3 regions of the Mesorhizobium sp. BR115XR7A genome follow, and region 1 is predicted to be linked to each of the others. Evidence: predicted binding sites of a transcription regulator. Region 1 holds the regulator's gene; each other region holds the start of a gene.
What was found. The regulator PhoB, encoded in region 1, activates phosphate uptake and scavenging genes when phosphate is short. The targets are predictions, from matches to a motif close to TGTCATNNANCTGTCAT.

Region 1 (7,954 bases):
CGTACCACCGAGGACATGCTCAACCTTGTGCCGAACGCTTTGCGCGAGGCCGGCACGGCGATTGGCGCGCCGCGCTGGGTGGTGATCCGTTCGGTGGCCTACCGCGCGGCGATGTCCGGCATCGTCACCGGCATATTGTTGGCCATTGCCCGCATTTCCGGCGAGACGGCGCCGCTACTCTTCACAGCGCTCAACAACCAGTTCTGGTCGAGCAATCTCAATGCGCCGATGGCCAGCCTGCCGGTGACCATCTTCCAGTTCGCTCTCAGCCCTTACGAGGAGTGGCAGCAACTGGCGTGGACCGGCGCACTCATAATCACATTGACGGTTCTCGCGCTCAGCATCTTTGCGCGCAGCCTGACCGGACGCAGAGAGGACAAATGAGCCAGATGTTGTCTCCAGACATGACGATTGCGACAGAGGCAGCCGCCAAGGCGAAGATCGAGGTCAAGAACCTCAATTTCTACTACGGCCAGTCGAAGGCGCTGAAAGACATCACCTTGTCGCTGCCCGAGCGCAGCGTGACGGCCTTCATCGGACCGTCGGGTTGCGGAAAGTCGACGCTGCTGCGCGTCTTCAACCGCATCTACGAGCTCTACCCCAAGCAGACCGCCGAGGGTCAGGTGCTGCTCGACGGCCAGAACGTTCTCGACCGCTCGCAGGACCTCAACCTGTTGCGCACCAAGATCGGCATGGTGTTCCAGAAGCCGACGCCGTTCCCGATGTCGATCTATGAGAATATCGCCTTCGGCGTCAGGCTCTATGAGAAGATCGGCAAGGCCGAGATGGACGGCCGTGTCGAGCAGGCGTTGAAACGCGCCGCGCTGTGGAACGAGGTCAAGGACAAGCTCAACGCCAGCGGCCTCAGCCTGTCGGGCGGCCAGCAGCAGCGGCTTTGCATCGCCCGCACCGTGGCGGTCAAGCCGGAGGTCATCCTGCTCGACGAACCGGCCTCGGCGCTCGACCCATTGTCGACCGCCAAGATCGAGGAATTGATCGACGAGTTGCAGGCCGACTACACGATCGTCATCGTCACCCACAACATGCAGCAGGCCGCGCGCGTGTCGAAGCAGACGGCTTTCATGTATCTGGGCGAGCTGGTCGAATTCGACAAGACCGAGAAAATCTTCACGTCGCCTCGCGAGAAGCGCACGCAGGACTATATCACCGGCCGCTTCGGCTGATCTCACGCATACGAGGACCAGGATCATGGCCGAACACACAGTCGCAGCCTTCGACGAGGATCTCGGACAGATCAGCAGGCTGATCAGCGACATGGGCGATCTCGCCGGCACGATGGTCGGCGGCGCCACCAAGGCGCTGCTGAATTCCGACAACGCGCTGGCACAGCGCGTCGTCTCCGACGACGCCATCATGGACGCACGCCAGCGCGAACTCGATGATCGCGCCATCACCCTGATCGCCAAGCGCCAACCGATGGCCGACGATCTGCGTCATGTCGTCGGCTCGATCCGCATGGCGGGCGATCTCGAACGCATCGGCGACCTTGCCAAGAACATTGCCAAGCGCGTCGGCTCCGTCGGCCTCACCGCCACGCCGCGCGACCTGTCGCATTCCATCGACTCCATGGCGCAGCTGGTGCTGATCCAGGTGCAGGGCGTGGTCGAGGAATATGCGGCCGGCGATGCCGCCGCCCTCGCCAAGCTCAGGAATGACGACGAACGCATCGACGTCAAATACACCTCGGTGTTCCGCGAACTCCTGACCTACATGATGGAGGATCCCCGCAACATCACGGCTTGCACGCATCTTTTGTTCTGCGCCAAGAATCTCGAACGCATCGGCGACCATGTGACCAACATCGCCGAGAATGCGTATTATGTGCTGACCGGCACGCAACTGCCCGCCAACCGTCCGAAGCAGGACGAGACGGCGATGTCGGTGCCGGCGGCTTGACGGCAGGGATGATCGACCGATGATCGCGCCACGCATCATGGTGGTGGAGGACGAGGAGCCGCTGGGCGTGCTCCTCCGCTACAACCTGGAGTCCGAGGGTTACCAGGTCGAGGTGGTGACACGCGGCGACGAAGCCGAGATACGCCTCCAGGAAAACGTGCCCGACCTCCTGGTGCTCGACTGGATGGTGCCGGCGGTTTCCGGCATCGAACTCTGTCGGCGCCTGCGCATGCGGCCCGAGACGGAGCGACTGCCGATCATCATGCTGACGGCGCGTGGCGAGGAGAGCGATCGCGTGCGCGGCCTCTCGACCGGCGCCGACGACTATCTGGTCAAGCCGTTCTCGACGCCGGAATTCATGGCCCGGGTCAAGGCGCTGCTGCGCCGCGCCAAGCCGGAAGTGCTGTCCAGCGTGCTCAAGGTCGGCGACATCGTGCTCGACCGCGAATCGCACCGGGTCTATCGCAAGAAGAGCGAGATCCGGCTCGGACCGACCGAGTTCCGGCTGCTCGAATTCATGATGCGCCATCCTGGCCGCGTGTTCTCGCGCAGCCAGTTGCTCGACAATGTCTGGGGCGAGACGATCTACATCGACGAGCGCACCGTGGATGTGCATGTCGGGCGCCTTCGCAAGGCGGTCAACAATGGCCGCATGCCCGATGTGATACGCACCATCCGTGGCGCAGGCTACGCAATTCGCGAGGATTGAGATCAGGCCACGTTCTTGCCGGATCTCACCTGCACGCCCGGCGCGAAAATCTCCTGGTCGACGAAGGTGAGCGCGCGCATGGCGCAGCCCTCGCGGATCAGCGGCAATTCGTTCGGCTCTGTATCGAAGGAAATCGATTTCGAATGCTGGCCGCCGGCGGTCTGGGCGATGGCCTCACGCAAGGCCGGCTCGATCAGATCGAAGGCGGCGGCGCTGACGCCGACCATCGCAACCGGCGCCGGATCGATCAGCGCGAACAAGCTGCCAAGCCCATAGCCTAGCGCCTCGCCGGCCTTGCGATAGGCCTCGCGCTCCGGTCCGTCTCTTTCGCGCGCCGTGGCCGCCAATGCGCGCATGTCGGCGTCGCTGACGTCGACCGGTTTGGCGTCCTCACCCATCTGTCCTGCATTACGCCAGATGGCATAGTTGCCGGCATAGGCCTCGACGCAGCCGCGCCGCCCGCAGCGGCAGAGCGCGCCGCCGGGGCGATGGATCATGTGGCCGAACTCGCCGCCCGAGGAATGGGTGCCGGTGAACAGCTCGCCCTTCAGCACTAGGCCCATGCCGATGCCGTGCGAGAGCAGGATGGCGATGAAGTCGTCGCGGTAGCGCTCGGGGTCGCGCCAGCGCAGCGCCACAGCCATCATGTTGCAGTCGTTCTCCATGGTGGCGGGGATGCCGAATTCGGCTTCGAGTATATCGGCGAAGGCAATGTCCGTCTGCGGCGTGATCGGCGACCACAGCATGGCGCGCGCCTCGGTGTCGGTGATGCCCTGGATCGCCAGCGCGATGCGGGCAATGCTGGCGACATCGAGGTCGGGATCCTCGAGGCGGCGCCGGACGATGGCCACGCATTCGCCGATCAGCGCCTCGCGCGACATGGTCAGCGTGTCCAGCCGGCGCTGCTCCTCCGATATCACCTGGCCGGCGTAGTCGATGACGGCGACGGAGAGGAAATTCAGCGACAGCACCACGGTCATGACCGCCGCGGCCTCGGGGTTGAGACAAAGGCCCACCTGCGGCCGGCCGCGTTTCAGTGAGCCGGCCTCGTTCGGCTTGCCTTCGCTCAGGATACCTTCGCCGATCAGATCGGCTGATATCGCCGATATGGTCGAGTGGCTCAGGGCGGTGGTGGCGGCGATCTCAGTGCGCGAGGGCTGGCCACCCCGGCGCACGGCTCCAATCACCATTGCACGGTTGCGCCGGCGCAGATCGTCGTGGCGGATTCCGACCGACATCATTCCCTCCCCGTCGCCGTGGTTCTTGACGCCCCCTCGAACACCTCCGGCAACGGGTCGAATACTGGCAGAAGCGGCTGGGGCTGTCATTTATTTATTGCGGGGCTCGAAAAAAGGCTTCTGGCACCTCAAAATGCGTCAGAATCAATGTTGACAGTGCTCAGGCGATGGACCAGTGTTTTTTCGAGGCTCGAAAAAATAGGGCCTTTGTGCCGGCCTTAGGGCCAGTTTGGTCGCGCCACACGCGGGCGCAGGGAGGATATCATGAAGAGATTCACAGTCGCCATTCTGGCGGGTGTCGCCATGTCGCTGACGCTGGCGTCGGTCGCGCAGGCAAAGGACAAGGTCATCGGCGTGTCGTGGTCCAACTTCCAGGAGGAGCGCTGGAAGACCGACGAGGCGGCCATGAAGAAGGCGATCGAGGCCGCGGGCGACAAGTACATTTCCGCCGATGCGCAGTCCAATCCCGGCAAGCAGCTGACCGATGTCGAGAGCCTGATTTCGCAGGGTGCCAATTCGCTGATCATCCTGGCGCAGGACGCGTCGGCCATCGGCCCGGCGGTACAGAAGGCGCTCGACGAGGGCATTCCGGTCGTCGGCTATGACCGCCTGATCGAGAACAAGGACGTCTTCTACCTGACCTTCGACAACAAGGAAGTTGGCCGCATGCAGGCCCGCGAAGTGTTCAAGGTGAAGCCTGAGGGCAATTACGTCTTCATCAAGGGCTCCGGCGCCGATCCGAATGCCGACTTCCTGTTCTCGGGCTCGATGGAAGTGCTGAAGGCGGCCATAGACAGCGGCAAGATCAAGAATGTCGGCGAAGCCTATACGGACGGCTGGCTGCCCGCCAACGCCCAGAAGAACATGGAACAGTTCCTCACCGCCAACGACAACAAGGTCGACGCCGTGGTCGCCGCCAATGACGGCACCGCCGGCGGCGTCGTCGCGGCGCTGACGGCGCAGGGGCTCGCCGGCACCGTGCCGGTCTCCGGCCAGGACGGCGACCACGCCGCGCTCAACCGCATCGCGCTCGGCACCCAGACCGTGTCGGTGTGGAAGGACGCGCGCGAACTCGGCAAGAACGCCGCCGAGATCGCCTCGCAACTCGCCGACGGCAAGAAGATGACCGACATCGCCGGCGTGAAGGACTTCACGACGCCTGGCGGCAACACCGTCAAGTCGCTGTTCCTGACCCCGGTGGCCATCACCAAGGACAATCTCAACCTCGTCATCGACGCCGGCTGGATCAAGAAGGACGAAGTCTGCACGGGCGTTGCCGCGGGCAACGTCGCGGCCTGCAACTGAGCTTGATCGCCTGAAAAGTCGGAAACGCCGCGGCGTGGAACGGTCAGTGTTCTGAACACTGGCCGTTCCAATTTCCTTGTCTTCGCAATTCCGGACAAAAACCCTTACGCACTTTTCCTGGAATTGCTTCCAAGCCGCGGCGTTTTCCCGACAAGATTTGTGTTTCCGCCGCTGGCGGCTAACTTCTGGGCTCTGGTCCGGCTCCGCGTCAGACGGCAAGCCGCTGGGAGGACATCATGACCGACACGACCTCAACCTCGCAGGCCGATACGGCGCGTGCGTCGGAACTCGGCGCGGTCGCGCGTTTCCTGAAGGCGACCGAGATCGATACCCGCATGCTCGGCATGATCGGCGCGCTGCTGCTGATCTGGGTCGCGCTGCATGTGATTTCGAGCCTGCGTCTTGGTGTCAATCCGCTCGATTTCGACAGCCGCACGTTCCTCACGCCACGCAATCTGTGGAACCTGTCGGTGCAGACGTCCGCGGTCGCCATCATGGCCTGCGGCATGGTGCTGGTCATCGTCATGCGCAACATCGACCTGTCCGTCGGTTCCGCCGAGGGCTTGATCGGCATGGTCATGGGCTTTGCGCAGGTACATTTCCTGGTTCGGTTCGTAGGACTTGAACTCGGCAACCCATGGATCTGGGTCCTGGCACTGGTCATCGGTCTGGCGCTCGGGCTTTTGATCGGCGCCTTCCAGGGCTTCATCATCGCCTATCTCGAAGTGCCGGCCTTCATCGTCACGCTGGGTGGCCTGCTGGTCTGGCGCGGCGCCGCCTGGTGGGTCACGTCAGGCCAGACGGTGGCACCGCTCGACGCCACGTTCCAGCTTATGGGCGGCGGACCGGCCGGATCGATCGGCGCCACCTGGAGCTGGGTCGTCGGCATCGTCGCCTGCCTGGCCGTCGTGTTCGCGCTGTTCAACGGGCGGGTCCAGCGCAAGCGCTTCCGCTTCCCCCTGCGGCCGATCTGGGCCGAGACGCTGCTCGGCGTCGTCACCTGCGCCGTCATCATGGGCGCGGTCTGGCTAGCCAACTCCTATCCATGGCCGATCGGGATCGTGAACCGGTACGCGGCCGCCAACAACATCACCGTGCCGGAGGGCGGGCTGTTCATCGCCCACGGCATCGCCATACCGGTGCTGATGGCGGTCGCCGTCGGTCTGGTCATGACCTTCATCACCAACCGCACCCGTTTCGGCCGTTATGTCTTTGCTATCGGCGGCAATCCGGAAGCGGCCAATCTCGCCGGCATCAACACGCGCTGGATCACCATGAAGGTGTTCATGATCATGGGCGTGCTGGCCACGATCGCCGCCGCCATTTCGTCGGCCCGGCAGAACTCGTCCACCAATGTGCTGGGAACATTGGATGAGCTGCTGGTCATTGCCGCGGCCGTCATCGGCGGCACCTCGCTTGCCGGCGGCTCGGGAACCATCATCGGCGCCATGCTCGGTGCATTGCTGATGCAGTCGCTGCAGTCGGGCATGGTGCTGCTCGGTGTCGATTCGCCGTTGCAGAGCATCGTCGTCGGCGCCGTGCTGGTCATCGCCGTCTGGCTCGACACCGTCTATCGCAAGCGGGTTTAGGGATACGACCATGGCTGACAAAACCGCTCCCGTAAGGGCCCTCACAACTGCGCCCACTGGCACGCCGCTGGTCGACATGCGCAACATCTCGATCGCCTTCGGCGGCATCCGCGCCGTCGACGACGCCTCGATCGATCTTTTCCCCGGCGAGGTCGTGGCACTGCTCGGCCACAACGGCGCCGGCAAGTCGACGCTGATCAAGATCCTGTCCGGCGCCTACAAACGCGATGCGGGCCAGATCTTCGTCAATGGCGAGGAGGCAGCGATTTCCAACCCGCGCGACGCCAAGAAATATGGTATCGAGACGATCTACCAGACGCTGGCGCTGGCCGACAATGTCGATGCCGCCGCCAACCTGTTCCTCGGCCGCGAACTGATGACCGCCTGGGGCACGCTCGACGACGTCGCCATGGAGGCCGAGGCGCGCAAGGTGATGGGGCGGCTCAATCCCCGCTTCCAGCGCTTCAAGGAACCGGTGATCAAGCTGTCGGGCGGTCAGCGGCAATCGGTGGCGATCGCGCGCGCGATCCTGTTCAATGCCCGCATCCTGATCATGGACGAGCCGACGGCGGCACTTGGGCCCCAGGAAACCGCCCAGGTCGGCGAGTTGGTCAGGCAGCTCAAATCCGATGGCATAGGCATCTTCTTGATCAGCCACGACATCCACGACGTGTTCGAGCTGGCCGACCGTGTCTGCGTGATGAAGAATGGCCAGGTGGTCGGCACCGCCCGCACGACTGACGTCACTCAGGACGAGGTGCTTGGGATGATCATCCTGGGCAAATGTCCTCCAGGTGCCATACCGGGGCCGGGCGCGCTGAAGATCGCCGCCTGAGGCCGGTCAGGCCGCTTCGGGCACGCCCCGTTGCCGGTCACGTGATATGCCAGTGATCACGATGGTGTGGCCTGACCATTGTGTTGGCCCGGCGACTTGCCCATAAAAGGTCCTGTTTTGCTCATGGACCGCATCATCCGTTGAAGAAGCTTTTTCCAATCGTCGCGTTCATTGCCGTTGCACTGATCAGCATGACCATGGCGGGGTTCGCTTATTTCGCGACGCAGGAAGCCGCCCGCATCAAGTTCGAAGGGGCGGCCGATGACGCCCTCAACCGGATCGAGAGCCGCATCGACCTGCACCTGTCGCTGCTGCGCTCGACACAGGCCCTGTTCGACGCACGCAACGGCGATATTTCCCA
Region 2 (7,954 bases), on a different contig from region 1:
GACTGCCCCTGCAAAAGCGGCGGGATCGTCGGCAGGACTGTCGGCGGTCGCCGTCGCGACTTATTCCGGCTCGGCCTTGGGTTCCGGCGGCATGGCGGGCTTGAGGCGCACGCCCCTGCCGCCGCGCTCGCTGGCCTGGTTCTCGCCGATCAGTTCCACCCCTGCTTCGTCGAGAGCCTGGATGACCTTCATCAGCGTATCGACCACGCCCCTGACCACGCCGCCGCTCGCCTCCATGCGCTGGATGGTGGGAAGCGAGACGCCGGCGCGCTCGGCGAGCGTCCTCTGGTCGATGCCGGCCAGCGCCCTTGCGGCGCGCATCTGCGCGGCAGTGATCATCGGCCGGAATCCCCGTCTGAGCCTGCTGGCGTAACGTATAATACCATCATTATCATGTTTCAAGCATCATCATATCGGTTTTAGACGTAACCACTGCCACCTGATGCCCATTTTCCTCGATACCTGCCAGGGATTTCAGGTAGGGTGGCATGCATCAGAGGCAGGGGGTACGCGGGTGAACGTTTTCAAGACCATGGTAATATCGGCAGGCTTGCTGTCGACGGTTCTGGTACTGACGGGCTGCGGAGGGCACCTCATCAACAGGTTGATCTGACTCAGTCAGGCTCCTCGCTCACCGCCTTGCGCCGTTGCAGAAGCCTCGCCACCAACCAGCATAGCATCGCCCAGGCGAAGCCGGCACACCAGCCCGCCAGCACATCCGACGGCCAGTGGACGCCGAGATAGATGCGGCTGACGCCGACCAGCACTGTCGTCAGCACCGCCAGGAACAGCACGTAGACCTTGGTTGTCCGGCCCGGCAGGAAGCGCGCCGCCAGCGAACCGAGCGTGAGGTAGGTCACCGCCGACAGCATGGCATGGCCGCTCGGGAAGGAAAGCGACGTCTCGTTGACAAGATGCGAAACCAGTTCCGGGCGCGGCCGGTCGACGCCGGCCTTCAGCAGGCTCGACAGCACCTGGCCGCCCGCCACGGCAACGAACATGAGAAGCGCCGTCGCCGGGCGGCGGATCAACAGCAGATAGATGATCGTCGCCGCCGTGATCAGCACCAGAACACTGGAGCTGCCGAGGCTGGTGATGTCGCGCATCGCGCCTTCCAGCCATGGCGGACCGATCGGGATCGTCGGCTGACCGGCCTGGCGGAATGCAAGCAGGATTTCGGTATCGAAGGCGTGTGGCGTGGTGGCCCGTGCCACCTCCATCAATTCCTCGAACGCCCACAGCCCACCGGCGATGACCAGGCCGGCCAGCAGCACCGGGAATTCGACCCGATTGAGCAGAGCTTTCGCGGCGTTCTTCATCGGCACCGTCACATCCGCCCTTGCAGATAGGGCCCAAGCGTGATCAGCGCCACGGCCGCGATTGCCAGCGCGATGCCGGCCGCCTGCAGCGCGTTGACGCGCTCGCCGAAGAACACCAGCGCAACGACATTGACCGAAACCAGCTGGATCACCGCCGAGAGGCTGAACGATACCGACATGCCGAACTCGCGGATCAACCGCAGCATGATCAGATTGCCCAGCGAATAGAGCGCCAGCGTCAGCAGGATCTTGCCCAGGCTGGGCGCCAGCCCCCATTGCTTGGCGGCGGTCGCCGCCAGCAGGAAGATCACCGTCGAAAAACCGAGCTGCATAAGTCCCGAAAAACTCAACGTCCCGTCCCCCTCGAAGCAGCTTTCGCCTGATATCGCCGACCTTGTTTCCGAAGCGTGCCGGAACGTCAAGCGACGTCGTTCAAACGAGGGTCTTGGCAACGGCGAGACTGAAGCTCAATGTGCCGGAATCGCCCAGCCTGTCGATAGAGGGGCGGTCAGGGGTTCATGATTCGTATTTTTCAGAACTTGGCGCGGCGCTGGAGCGAGCTTTCCCTTGCCCTGCAATTCGTCGTTGCTGGCGGTTTTGGGCTGCTGGTCGTCATGGTGATCGTCGGGACCTGGGTGACGACGCAGATCCGGGACGGCGTCACTCGCAATTCGGCCGCCACGACGGCGCTCTATGTCGACAGCGTGATTGCGCCGCTGCTGCCCGACCTGCGCAAGAGCGAGGAGCTCAGCGCATCCGTCAAGCAGGCGCTCGACGAGACGCTCGGCCAGGGCGCGCTCGGCAAACGCCTGGCATCCTTCAGGCTCTGGCGCCGCGACGGCACGATCCTCTATGCGAAGGACTCGGCTTTGACGGGTCGCCGCTTCGACCTGAACGACAATCTGCGTTCTGCCTTCCAGGGCAGCGTCGTTGCCCAGTTCGATACGTTCGACGAGAACGAAGACAAGGAGCGGGCCGCGGGTGTGCCGTTGCTCGAGATCTACAATCCAGTGCGCGAGCCCTGGTCCGGCGAAGTGGTCGCCGTCACCGAATTCTACGAGGTCGCCAGCGATTTCAAGGCTACCCTGGCTTCCGCCCTGCTGTCGAGCTGGCTGGTCGTGGCCGGGACCACCTTGACGGCATTTCTGCTACTGTCGGGCATCGTCCTGCGCGGCAGCCGCATTATCGACGACCAGCGCGGGGCGCTGCGCCGCCAGGTGTCCGAGCTGCAGGGCTTGGTGACGCAGAACAGCGCCTTGCGGCATCGTGTGCAGCGGGCGTCCCGCCGCGCCACCGCGCTCAACGAAAGATATCTGCGCCGGATCGGCGCCGACCTGCATGACGGCCCTGCCCAGCTCGTGGCGCTGGCCGCGTTGCGCATGGACAGTCCGGTGTTTACCGGCGACGGGCATGGCAGCGAAGGCCGCTCGACCGAAATCGCCATGATCCGCAAGACGCTGGAGGATGCGATGCGCGAGATACGCGGCATCTGCACCGGCCTGGTCCTGCCGCAGATAGAAACGGCGGCGGCGGCGGACGTGCTGCGGCTGGCCGTCGAGGAGCATGAGCGCCGGACGGGCACATCGGTGACGCTTACGATGCCGAGACATTTGCCGGAGCCCGGCGCTTCTGAGAAGATCAGCATCTATCGTTTCGTGCAGGAGGGGCTGAACAATGCCTACCGCCACGGACGGGGCAAGGATCAGGCGGTGCGTGCAGGCATGAAAAATGGTAGGCTTTTCGTTGAAGTATCGGACGGCGGACCGGGCTTCGATCCGGCGCGGGCCGAGGGGTTGGGCCTTGCCGGCCTCAGGGAGCGGGTTGAAAGCATTGGCGGCCAATTCGAAACACTCACAGGGCCGAAAGGCACGAAGCTGGTGATCCGTCTTTCGGTCGAGGAGCAAGCATGATCGGCGCCATCCGCATTGCCATTGTCGACGATCATCCGCTGTTCCGCGAAGGCGTGACGCGCAGCCTGTCGGAGATCGGCGGCTTCGAGATGGTCGGCGAAGGTGCGACCGCGCAGGACGCGGAGCGCATCGCCTCGACCATGCAGCCCGACATATTGCTCATCGACATTTCAATGCCGGGCGGCGGCCTGGCCGCGGTTGCCAGCATCCTTGCCGACCATCCCGCCCAGAAGATCGTCATGCTGACCGTTTCAGAGGCGAATGCCGATGTGACCAAGGCCTTGAACGCCGGGGTGCTCGGCTATGTCCTCAAAGGCGTCGGATCGCGTGCGCTTGCCGATATCCTGCGCAACGTGGCGGCCGGCGAAAGCTATCTTTCGCCGATGCTGTCGGCCCGGCTGCTTTCCGACGTGCAGTCCTTGCAGCCCGCCAACGGCGTGGCGGACCGGCTGCGGCAACTCACCGGCCGGCAGACCGAAATCCTGCGGCTGGTGGCGGAGGGACTGAGCAACAAGGAAGTCGCCTTACGCCTGGAGCTGCAGGAGAAGACCGTCAAGCATCACATGACGGGGGTGCTGTCGAAACTCAACGTACGAAACCGTACTGAAGCGGCCCTCATCATGCGCGAGTTTCGCGACCGCGACAGGGACCGTTCGTAGCCATCGTGGAACGCCGCGAAACGAGGTCACCTCCGCCGGGGGGCGGCGGAGGTGACGTGTGAAGCTGGTCGTTGCCTGTTGACCAGCTTCACAAGGCGAAATTCATAGGGCCGAAATTCAAAGGGTCGAAATTCATAGCGCCTTGAGACGGCTGGCGTCGGCCGGTGTGGCACGGCGATCGATGATCGTGCGGCCGAGCTTATCCTTCATGCTGAAGCGGCCGTTCTCGATCTTTTCCGTCAAGCCGTCAGGGTGCTGAACTGTAATCTTGTTGCCGTCCACGTCGACCGTGTCGCCGGTCGTGGCGTTGACATGGCTTGTGCTCTGGTTGCCCTGGCCCTTACCCTTTCCGCTATTCCCGCCGCCGCTGTTACCGCTATTGCCGTTGCCGCTGTTTCCTCCATTGCCGCTGTTGCCGCCACCGCCACCGCCACCGCTGTTACCGCCACCGCCATTCCCACCGCCACCGCCGTTGCCACCCTTGTCGGCATGTGCGATCGCGGCATCGATTCCAGGCACGAAGCCATGGAAGACGATTCCATAGGGAGCGATGGTCAGCGCCAGGACGGCCGCCGATCTGAGAGCCAGACGGCAACAACGGGCCGTGATCGATCCACGCATACTGATCTCCGTCGATTGAGCCGGCGCGCCCACCCCAACGTTGCAGTGCAACAACATCGCCGAAAGACGTGGTGACCGGAAGCGACCTCCGACCGTTGCGTTTGTCCCCCAGGACCTTTGCAGGCGCAAGCTTGGACCAAAGTCCCAGGCGAGGCGTGAAAAATCGCTCTCGTGAGCGAGCGGCAGCGGAGATACCATGTCACGAAAATGTGATCAGCCTGACGTAAGGCGGTCGAACAGGCAACAAGCTCCAGCCAAACCAAGCCAGAGGTTCCCATGACCGAACATCGCTCCCCCGACGCCCGATTCCGCACCAGCCTGCTCGAGGAAAACGAAGGCCCGGCCAACAATCCCAGCGAGAACCGCACCATGGGCGAGATCATCGCTGCGCGGTTCTCGCGCCGTGGCTTCCTCAAGGGTTCGCTTGCCGTTTCGGCGATCGCCGCCACCGTCAGCCCGCTGGCCATGATCGCCGCCGACGATGCCCGCGCCGCGGAAGGCTCAGCGTTCAAATTCGACGAGCTGGAGGCCGGTATCGACGATAAGCACCACGTCGCGCCGGGCTACGACGCCGACGTTTTGCTGCGCTGGGGCGATCCGCTGTTTGCCGATTCGCCGGAATTCGACCCGACGAAGCAGTCGGCGCAAGCCCAGGCCAGGCAGTTCGGCTACAACAACGACTATGTCGGTTACATCCCGCTCGATGGCTCGGCCGAACATGGCTTGCTGGTGGTCAACCACGAATACACCAACCCGCATCTGATGTTCCCAGGCATCGTCAAGATTGTCGAGAAGGACGGCAAGAAGTCGGCCGAGGTGGCGCCGCTCTCGAAAGAGCAGGTCGATGTCGAGATGGCCGCCCATGGCGGCACCATCGTCGAGATCCGCAAGGATGGCGGCAAATGGCGGGTGATTCGCGACGGCAAGCTCAACCGCCGCATCACCGCCAACACCGAGATGGCGCTGTCGGGCCCGGTTGCCGGCCATGACCGCGTCAAGACCAATGCCGACCCGTCCGGCGTCAAGGTGTTCGGCACCATCAACAATTGCGCCGGCGGGGTCACGCCCTGGGGCACCTATGTGATGTCCGAGGAGAACATCCATGGCTATTTCTCCGGCGAGCTGCCGGAGGGCCACAAGGAGGCCGCCAACTACAAGCGCCTCGGCATTCCGGAAGGCGCCTATGAATGGGGCGCGCACTATGACCGCTTCAACCTGGCCAAGGAGCCGAACGAGCCTAACCGCTTCGGCTGGATCGTCGAGGTCGATGTCAACGACCCGGCCTCGGTGCCGCGCAAGCGCACCGCCATGGGCCGCTTCAAGCATGAGGGCGCCGAATCGATCGTCGCCAAGGATGGCCGAGTGGTCTTCTATCTCGGCGACGACGAGCGCTTCGACTATGTCTACAAGTTCGTCACCAAGGGCATGTTCAACGCCGGCGACCGCGCGGCCAACAAGGATCTGCTCGACGACGGCACGCTGCATGTCGCCAAATTCGCGGAGGACGGCTCGGTCGAATGGATGCCGATCGTGTTCGGCCAGGGGCCGCTGACGGCGGAAAACGGTTTTGCCGGCCAGGCCGACGTGCTGATCGAGACACGTCGCGCCGCCGACCTCCTTGGCGCCACCAAGATGGACCGGCCCGAAGACATCCAGCCCAATGCCAGCAACGGCAAGGTCTATGTCATGCTGACCAACAATTCCAAGCGCAAGGCCGATCAGGTCGACGCCGCCAACCCGCGTGCCGAAAACGCCTTCGGCCACATCATCGAAATCGTCGAGGACGAGGGCGATTTCGCCGCCACCAAAGGCAAGTGGGAAGTGCTGCTGAAATGCGGCGACCCGTCGGTGGCCGCCGTCGGCGCCACCTTCTCCACCGCGACGACGGCCCATGGCTGGTTCGGCATGCCCGACAATTGCGCGGTCGATTCGGCCGGGCGCCTGTGGGTCGCCACCGACGGCCAGGGCCCGAAGGCAACCGGCCGCACCGACGGCCTGTGGGCGGTGGACACGGAAGGATCGGCGCGGGCGACCTCGAAGCTGTTCTTCCGGGTGCCGATCGGCGCCGAAATGTGCGGCCCGCTGTTTGCGCCGGACGACCAGACCGCCTTTGTCGCCGTCCAGCATCCGGGTGACGGCGGCGAGGATTGGGAAGCGTTCGGCCGGCCCTCCTATTATGAGGACCTGTCGACCCGCTGGCCCGATTTCAGGCCCGACATGCCGGTGCGGCCGGCGGTGGTCGCCATCACCAAACAGGGTGGCGGCAAGATCGCCGTCTGAGGTCGGGCGAGACAAAAATGAGAGGGGCTCCGGCGATCCGGGGCCTCTCTTTTGTGCGATATCATATTCAAGCCTCGGGAAAGATTGGCAATTTACACGTGGCGCCCTAGATCGTGATCAGGAGATCATCGCCATGCCCAAGTCGATCTACGACCGTGGCCTGCTCAAACCTGACGAAGTGGCCACCTTGCAACGTGTCTTCGACGAGGCCTGCCGCCGACGGCAAGCGCATCCCGAATCCGTCGAGGCGCGTGAATTGGCGCTCACCTTGCTGGCCCTCTACAATGCCGGCATGGTCGACGAGGAGATGCTGACCGAGGCTGTCGGTTTCCGGCGGCTGGAGCCGAAATCGGCGTGACGCCGACGGCAAATGTTGTCCTGTGCGGTCGCTCAGCGTGAGGCGCCGGAGGGGCGGGATGAGCCGGCGATCCGCGCAGCTATCGCCTTGGCCAATATGCCGGCATTGGCAAAGCAGCCGCGGATGCTCGGCCGCATGCCGGTGAACCACAGGCCGGGCAGTTTCGGATCGGCCTGGCCGCCGTTGAAGAGCGGAACGCCCTTCTCGTCGAGCACGCCGAGATTGCCGACCATCCGCTCCAGCCCAGTGCGGTAGCCCGTCGCCGCAATGACGATGTCGGGAGCGATCAGGCTGCCATCGGCCAGGATGACGCCGTCGCGGGTGAACTCCCGTACCCCGGACACCACCACGATCCTGCCCGATTTGATGGCATCGACGGCGCCATCGTCGGCGGCGATGGCGGTATAGTCCGAGGTCAGGCGGCTGGCGCCGCCCGCAGGCGCGGGCGGCACGCCGAATTTGGTGAGATCGCCGAACACCAGGCGCTGCGTCACCGCCATCACCGCATCGGCGACGCGTAGCGGCAGGCGCGCCATGAGCGGCGAGAGGCGGTGCACGGCGATCTTGCCGACGCGCTTGGGCAAAAGGGCGGGGCCGTTGCGGGCCGACAGCCAGACAGCGGCGGTATCGACACCGGCCAGATGATTGAGTGCGTCGAAGCCCGAATTGCCGGCGCCGACAACCAGCACCTTCTTGCCCGCATAGGCCTGGGCATCGCCAAAATCCGCCGAGTGGATGATCCGGCCCGCGAACGCCTGCATGCCCGTCCACTGCGGCGTGAAGGGTTCCCGGTCGCGGCCGGTGGCC
Region 3 (7,954 bases), on a different contig from region 1:
CGAGCTTGCCGGCCTGCGATCCGACTTCACCATCCTCGACACCGACGACGTCGTGCGCTTGATCAAGCAGTTGATCCAGGCCGAGGGCCTGGACGACAAGCGCTGGCCCGCGAAACAGTTCGCCCAGATGATCGACGGCTGGAAGAACAAGGGCCAGGGTCCGGCCGACATCGCCGAGGGCGATGCGCGCAGCTTCGCCAACGGCAAGGGCCGCGAGCTCTACAAGTCCTATCAGGAGCGGCTGCAGACGCTGAACGCCTGCGATTTCGGCGATCTGCTCTGCCACCCGATCCGCATCTTCCGCGCCAATCCGGATGTGCTGAAGGACTATCACCGGCGGTTCAAATACATCCTCGTCGACGAGTACCAGGACACCAACACCGCCCAGTACATGTGGCTGCGGCTTTTGGCGCAGAGGCCGAGCGGACCACAACCAGCGCGAAGTGGTTCTCCGGGTGGGCGCGTTCCAAGTTTTTCCGGTGTTTCGGATAGAACGGAAGCTGGTAGCTATAGACCCGCAACTCCAGAGGCCGAATCAGCAGTTTCGGCCGAAGGCCGCAAGCCCGACCGGGCGTCCGAGCCGTTGCGAGGCCCCCGCGGAGGGCCCACGCCGGCAGGCGCGGAACAGCCCGTGAGCGAAAACAAAGTCAATATCTGCTGCGTCGGCGATGACGACCAGTCGATCTATGGCTGGCGCGGCGCCGAGGTCGACAACATCCTGCGCTTCGACAAGGATTTTCCGGGCGCCACCATCATCCGGCTGGAGCGCAACTACCGCTCGACCGCGCACATACTGGGCGCCGCCTCCCATCTCATCGCCTACAATGAGGGCCGTTTCGGCAAGACGCTGTTCACCGACCGCAACGATCCGGAGGACGGCAAGGTCAACGTCCACGCCGCCTGGGATTCGGAGGAGGAAGCCCGCGCCATCGGCGAGACCATCGAGGCCTACCAGCGCCAGAAGCATAATTTGAACGATATGGCGATCCTGGTCCGCGCGTCCTTCCAGATGCGCGCCTTCGAGGAGCGCTTTACCACGCTTGGCCTTAACTACCGCGTCATCGGTGGTCCGCGTTTTTACGAGCGCATGGAAATCCGCGACGCGATGGCCTTCTTCCGCGTCGTCGCGCAAGGCGCCGATGACCTCGCCTTCGAGCGCATCATCAATGTGCCGAAGCGCGGCTTGGGCGAAGCGACCATCCGCCAGATTCACGACACGGCCCGCGCCCTGCGCATTCCAATGCTGGAGGCTGCCGCCAACCTCGCCGAAAGCGACGAGCTGAAGCCGAAACCGCGCGCCGCGCTGCGCGAGGTCGCGGCCAATTTCGAACGCTGGCAAAAGGCGCTGGAAACCACCCCGCACACCGAGCTCGCCGAGACCATTCTCGAGGAGAGCGGCTACACCGACATGTGGAAGAACGACCGCTCGGCGGAAGCCCCGGGGCGGTTGGAGAATCTGAAGGAACTGATCCGTTCGATGGAGCAGTACGAGTCGCTGCGCTCCTTCCTCGAACATGTCGCGCTGGTCATGGATGCCGAGCAGAATGCGGGGCAAGACGCCGTCTCCATCATGACGCTGCATTCGGCCAAGGGCCTCGAATTCGAGACCGTCTTCCTGCCCGGCTGGGAGGAAGGCCTCTTTCCCCATCAGCGCGCGCTCGACGAAGGCGGCCGCTCCGGGCTGGAGGAAGAGCGGCGTCTCGCCTATGTCGGGCTGACGCGGGCCAAGAAGAACCTGCATATCTGGTTCGTCTCCAACCGCCTCATCCACGGGCTCTGGCAATCGACCATCCCGTCGCGCTTTCTCGAGGAACTGCCGGAAGCCCATGTCGAGGTCGCCGAAGCCGGCAACTCCTATGGCGGCTACGGCAATCCCTATGGCGGCGGCTCGTTCGCATCCGGCCGCGGCGGCGGCCAGGGGGCGGGAAGACAGAACCCCTATGGCGCTTCGCGCTTCGACAATATCGGCGGCACTTCGGGCGGCGGGGAAAAATCCGGCGCCTTCTCCAACACCTATTCGACGCCGGGTTGGCAGCGTGCGCAGGCCAACCGCACCGAGGCGACCGACCGCAACTGGGGCACGCGCTCGGGCCATCAGGTCGAACGCATCGGCTATGGTGAAACAGACTCCGGCTACGGCGCCGGCCGCACCAGCGTCAAGGGCCGCACCATCGATGGCGAGCTGGTCGCCAAATCCGTCTCCGACACGCCGTCCGCCTTCAGCGTCGGCGACCGCGTCTTCCACCAGAAATTCGGCAACGGCAACATTTCAGCCATCGAGGGCAACAAGCTGACCATCGACTTCGACAAGGCCGGCCAGAAGCGCGTGCTGGACGGGTTTGTGCTGCCAGTGTGAGGCTGCCAGCCTCGAAGGCTGACGTCCCGCCTCAATCCACCTTCTTCTCGCCCTTCTCCCCGGCCTTCACGATATCCCCTGTCGTAAACAGGATTTCCTTCAGTTCCACGCGCCAGTCCGTCTTCTGGCGCAGCAGGAATTCGAGGTCCATGCCGAAATGCTTGAACTCCTCGCTCTGCGCGTTCTTCATGATCGCCTTGGCCTGCGGGTTCTTCTCGACCGACATGCGCTGTTCGTACCAGCTGATCGCTTCCGCCTCCTCGATCAGCGAGGTGATCATGCGGGCAAAGGTCCGCACTTCCTGCGACAATTCTTCCGGCGGTTCGTGGTACTGGTCGAAACCCATGTCGTCCTCCCTCAACGGCTCACGGATGGAGCCAGGCATTGGTCCGCATCCATGAATGCGCGGGACGCGCCGCGGGTTCCGGGATCACGGCCACAATTCGGGATGATGGATCCGCGAACTATCTCACGACACTGGCGCAGCGCCGCCCTCTTCCGTGCGCCGCGCGATGAACGCGTCGAGCACGCCTGACGTGGCGGCCGCCGCGGCCGGCGGCTCGAAATCGGCAAGGGTGCGCTTCCAGATGCCGGTGGCGCGTTCGGTCGCGGTCTTCGAGCCGCTTTGCGTCCAGTTGCCGAAATTCGACCAGTCGGCCACCAACGGCTCGTAGAAGGCGGTGCGATAGCGCGCCATGGTGTGGCCGGCCGAGAAGAAGTGGCCGCCCGGCTGCACTTCGGCGATCGCCTCGAAGCCTATTGCGTCGTCGTCACCGGGGGTCGCCGCACAAAGTTCCGCGACCGTCTGCAGCGCCTCGATGTCGGTGACCAGCTTTTCCAGGGAAACGCTCAAGCCCCCTTCCAGCCAGCCGGCCGCGTGGATGCAGACGGTGGCGCCCGACAGCACCGAGCCCCACAGCGCGAACTGCGTCTCGTGCGCGGCCTGCGCGTCCGAAATGTTCGCCGCGCTGCCGCCCCCCGAGCGCCAGGGCAGACCGGTGAAGCGCGCCAGCTGGCCTGCGCCCAGTGTGGCTTTGACGTGCTCCGGCGTGCCGAAGGCCGGTGCGCCCGATTTCATGTCGACATTGGAGGAGAAGGAACCGTAGACCACCGGCGCGCCCGGCCGCACGATCTGCGCCAGCGTCAGCCCGGCCAGCGCTTCGGCATGCTGCAAGGTCAGCGCGCCGGCCACGGTGATCGGCGCCATCGCACCGGCCAGGCAGAACGGCGTGATGATCAGGACCTGGCCCGCCTTGGCGAAATCGATGATGCCTTGCGCCATCGGAATGTCGAGCTGGCGCGGCGAGTTGGTGTTGATGACGGTGTAGCAATGCGCGCCCGAGCGGAACTCGTCCTCGGACAGCCCGCGCGCCAGCCTGATCATCTCGAAACTGTCATCGACCTGCGGCGTGCCACGCGCGAACACGAACGGAAATTTGTCCGACAGAGTCAGCTGCGCCCGGTTGACGGCATAGTGGCGGAAACGATTGTCGATGTCCTGCGGTTCGATGCACGGCCCCAGCATGTGCAAGACGTCGAAATGCTGCACCAGCTTGATCAACTCCTCGAAGGCGACCAGCGTCCCGGGCCGCCGGCCGCGCTCGAGATCGGTGACATTGGGCGCGCCGGAGCCCGCCAGGAATGTCATCGAGCCCAGTTCGAGCGACAGGTCCCGAGAGCGCGCGCCGGCATAAGCGTGGATCGATCGCGGCGCCGAGGCTAAGGCTGCCGCCACCATGTCGCGACCGATGCGCACCATGTCGGTGTCGGGGTCGACCAGGGCGCCGGCGCGGGCGAGCACCTCGCGCGCCTCGGGCAGCAGCACCTTGATGCCCAATTCTTCCAGCACGCGCAGCGCCGTGTCGTGGATCGACGCCACCTGGTCGTCGGAAAAGATCGGCTGCGGCAGGAACGGATTCTTCAGCGCGCGGTAATTGGGCTTGCGGCTTGATTCGCTGCCTGCCTCGCCCATGCGTCCGCGCCGGCGTTCGCGCCTCGTATCCCGTGCAGCGTCGTCGACCATCAGAAACTCCTCCTCATTGCCGCATCGCTCTGCCCTGGGGACCGTAGGGCGAGGCCGCGATGACCCGCGCCGTCCGTTCGACGCCGACAATGTGCACGCAAAGCGCCATCCCCTCCCCAGCGAAACCGTCGTCCACCAACGCCAGCGCGACGCTCTTGCCGATCGTGGTAGCCAAATCCACCCGAGGCGCCGACAAAGCCACCCCCGATAACCACTGCGCGATAGTGCGGCTTCAAGGCCTCCGCTCGCGGTCAGTTCGAAGCCGGCATCATATCCGTACTAGACATAAGTGCCTATTGTGCCAGGGACGCTCATGGGCGGTCACCAATTCCCGCTCTCCAGCGTTTTTCATCTGCACATGGAGAGACCGGCGGACCCGTGTCGCCCACTGTCACGCAAGCATCATGTTGACGCCTTAGATCGCTTTCGGGGAGGCGCGCGCGGCATCATCGATGCGGCACCCTCTTTTTCATTTTTCCTTCGGCCGCTCCGGCGTGCTTCGTCATAAAGAGGATTGTCCATGAAACACCTGTACCGAACCGCCTCGCTCGGCGTCGCGCTGGCCTTGTTCACCGCCCTCACCCCGGCGCTTGCCGATGGCGTGGCTTACATCAACAAGGGCCTTGTCGGCGTCGGCCGCATCCCGGCCGACCAGCGCGACAAGTTCGGCGAGACCTTCGGCTCGGGCTCGGGCATGGCGATCGACATTTCGGGCTGGACACATGATGCCGGCACCTACAAGGGATCGCTCTGGCTACTGCCCGACCGTGGCTACAATGTCGCCGGCACCACCGACTACCGGCCGCGCCTCAACACCATCACCATCGAGTTCACGCCTGTCGCGCCGGGCGCTGCTCCCGCCGCCGGCCAGGAGCAGACGGGCGTCAAGGCGACGCTTGCCGACACCATGCTTCTCACAGACGACACGGGCGCCGATGCCACCGGCCTCGATCCGCTGTCGGACGTACGCGCCGCGGCCGGCGACATGCCGATGCTGCCCGTCGCCACCAATGGCAAGCTCGCGCTCGACAATGAAGCCATCGTACGGCTGCCGGACGGCTCGATGTTCATCTCCGACGAGTACGGCCCCAACATCTACAGGTTCTCCGCGCAAGGCCGCCTGATGTCGGCGACCCAGCCGCCTGCGGCTCTCGTGCCGATGCGCAAAGGAGCGCCGAACTTCTCCTCCGACAATCCCGGTCCGGGCGCCGCCGACCCTGATCCGAAGGATCCCGAAACCGGGCGCCAGAACAACCAGGGCCTCGAAGGCATGGCGATGACGCCGGACGGCAACTTCCTGATCGCCGTGCTGCAGTCGGCGCCCCGGCAGGATGGCGGCGATTCACCCTCGACACGGCAGAACACGCGGGCGCTGGTCTATGATGCCTCCGACCTCGCCCATCTGAAGCTCGCGCATGAATATGTCGTGCCGCTGCCGGTGTTCAAGGATGCCAAGGGCAAGACCAAAATCGCCGCGCAGAGCGAGATCGTGGCGCTTTCGAACACATCCTTCCTGATGCTGGCGCGCGACAGCGGCAACGGCCAGGGCCTGAAGAAGGGTGACGCTTCGCTCTACCGCCAGATCAACATCGTCGACGTCTCCGGCGCGACCGACATCGCAGGCGGCGCCTTCGATGCGGCCGACAAGCCGGTCGCCCCCAAGGGCGTGCTTGATCCCTCGGTGACGCCGGCCAAGCTGACGCCGTTCATCGACATCAACGACGCCACCGCGCTTGGCCACTTCGGCCTGCACAATGGCGGCGCGAAGGACCACAACGAGCTTTCGGAGAAGTGGGAAGCCATGTCGTTGGCCAGCGTCCTCGATCCGAAGCTGCCCGACGACTATTTCCTGTTCGTCGGCAACGACAATGACTTCCTCGCCCAGGACGGCTTCCAGGTCGGCGCGCCTTACAAGGCCGATGACGGCGCCGATGTCGACACCATGTTCCTGGTCTATCAGGTCACGCTGCCGGGTCTCGGCAAGAAGTAAGGATCACTGCTCAAGCGGGCGCGCCTGGCGCGTCCGCCTGTGCAGGTCGTGAAGGCCTACTTCAGGAATTCCGCGTCCTTCGGCACACCGGCATCGATCGGCTCGGCCGTCCTGCTCGACACGGCGATGATCTTGCCGGCGGCCGACAGGTTGGGCCGCACGAAGACCTGAGCGGGAGGTCGATGATGTCCTGGTTCATAAGCGCACGCAGCCGGACGACGCGTTCTTGCCGATGGAATTCCATTCCGGCGTGCCCGGCCGATCGACGGTCACTGCGCCTCGGCGCAGGGTGCATCTTGGTCCGGCCTGCGGTATCGTCGCGGGCCAGAGTCACATTTGCCAGGTTGGCCGCCATGGACGAAAAAATGCCCGCACGCCGGCGTACCGGCGACCTGACCAGCGGCCCGATCCCGCGCACGCTGCTGCTCTTCGCCTTGCCGGTGCTCGGCTCCAACGTGCTGCAATCGCTGAACGGCTCGGTCAACGCCGTCTGGGTGGGCCGCTTCCTCGGCGAGTCGGCGCTGACCGCGACGTCCAACGCCAACCTCGTTCTGTTCCTGATCCTCGGCACGGTGTTCGGCATCGGCATGGCGGCCACCATCCTGGTGGCGCAGTCGGTCGGCGCCCGGGACCTGCCCGAGGCGCGCCGCATCGTCGGCACCAGCGCCACCTTCTTCTTCCTCGTTTCAGTGGTGTTCGCGGTCTGCGGCTGGATCTGGGTCGACGCCATCCTGGGCGCGCTCGGCACGCCGGCAGACGCCTTGCCGCTTGCACGCTCCTACCTGCGCATCATCTTCGTCGCCGTGCCGATGATGAACCTTCTGTCCTTCGTCATGACCGTGCTGCGCGGTGCGGGCGATTCACGCACCCCCTTCATCTTCATGGCGCTGGCGGTCGTGCTCGACATCGTGCTCAATCCCCTGCTCATCCGCGGCATCGGCCCGTTTCCTGAACTCGGCATCGCCGGTTCCGCCACCTCGACGCTGGTCGGCCAGACCGTGAGCGTCGTCGCCATCCTCGTCGTGCTCTACGCGCGCAAGCATCCGTTGCGGCTGGCCGGCGCCAATCTCGTCCTGCTGCGCCCGGATCCGGCGCTGCTGCGCATCGTCGTCTTCAAGGGCGTGCCGATGGGCCTGCAGATGATCGTCATCTCGGCGGCCGCCCTGACGGTGATGGGCATCGTCAACTCCTATGGTTCGCAGGTCGCCGCCGCCTACGGCATCGCCGCGCAGCTCTGGACCTACATCCAGATGCCGGCGCTCGCCATCGGCGCCGCGGTCTCTTCCATGGCGGCGCAGAATGTCGGCGCCGGTCGCTGGGACCGGATCGGCCGCATCGCCGCCTCCGGCGTCGGTTTCAACCTTGTCCTGACCGGCGCCCTCGTCGCGCTGCTATGGGTCTTCGACCGTTCGATCCTGAGCCTGTTCCTGAGCAGCGACAGCGCGGCGATCGATATCGCCGCCCATATCAACACGGCCGCGTCCTGGTCGTTCATCCTGTTCGGCATCACCATCGTGCTGTTCGCCACGGTGCGCGCCACGGGTGCCGTGATGCCGCCGCTGATCATCCTGGTCATCTCGGTGCT

Region 2: the regulator PhoB is predicted to act here: its motif matches at 4,707-4,723, upstream of LB557_RS28470 (PhoX family protein).
Region 3: the regulator PhoB is predicted to act here: its motif matches at 4,769-4,785, upstream of LB557_RS22075 (esterase-like activity of phytase family protein).

Annotation. Positions count from the first base shown of each region.
Region 1 is NZ_JAIUHW010000005.1:233,684-241,637, reverse strand. Features, by position in the region: gene pstA (phosphate ABC transporter permease PstA) at 1-384, shown strand, start outside; gene pstB (phosphate ABC transporter ATP-binding protein PstB) at 381-1,184, shown strand; gene phoU (phosphate signaling complex protein PhoU) at 1,210-1,917, shown strand; gene phoB (phosphate regulon transcriptional regulator PhoB) at 1,937-2,626, shown strand; gene LB557_RS12880 (ROK family protein) at 2,629-3,864, opposite strand; gene xylF (D-xylose ABC transporter substrate-binding protein) at 4,129-5,169, shown strand; gene LB557_RS12870 (sugar ABC transporter permease) at 5,406-6,758, shown strand; gene LB557_RS12865 (ATP-binding cassette domain-containing protein) at 6,769-7,593, shown strand; gene LB557_RS12860 (CHASE domain-containing protein) at 7,734-7,954, shown strand, end outside.
Region 2 is NZ_JAIUHW010000017.1:118,879-126,832, forward strand. Features, by position in the region: gene LB557_RS28440 (helix-turn-helix domain-containing protein) at 61-339, opposite strand; gene LB557_RS28445 (phosphatase PAP2 family protein) at 615-1,319, opposite strand; gene LB557_RS28450 (hypothetical protein) at 1,328-1,669, opposite strand; gene LB557_RS28455 (sensor histidine kinase) at 1,838-3,229, shown strand; gene LB557_RS28460 (response regulator) at 3,226-3,888, shown strand; gene LB557_RS28465 (hypothetical protein) at 4,021-4,509, opposite strand; gene LB557_RS28470 (PhoX family protein) at 4,786-6,789, shown strand; gene LB557_RS28475 (hypothetical protein) at 6,923-7,147, shown strand; gene LB557_RS28480 (flavin-containing monooxygenase) at 7,180-7,954, opposite strand, start outside.
Region 3 is NZ_JAIUHW010000010.1:215,150-223,103, forward strand. Features, by position in the region: gene LB557_RS22055 (ATP-dependent helicase) at 1-2,356, shown strand, start outside; gene LB557_RS22060 (hypothetical protein) at 2,388-2,702, opposite strand; gene LB557_RS22065 (trimethylamine methyltransferase family protein) at 2,826-4,379, opposite strand; gene LB557_RS22070 (hypothetical protein) at 4,393-4,560, opposite strand; gene LB557_RS22075 (esterase-like activity of phytase family protein) at 4,900-6,369, shown strand; partial or broken gene LB557_RS31870 (L,D-transpeptidase) at 6,545-6,624, opposite strand; gene LB557_RS22085 (MATE family efflux transporter) at 6,723-7,954, shown strand, end outside.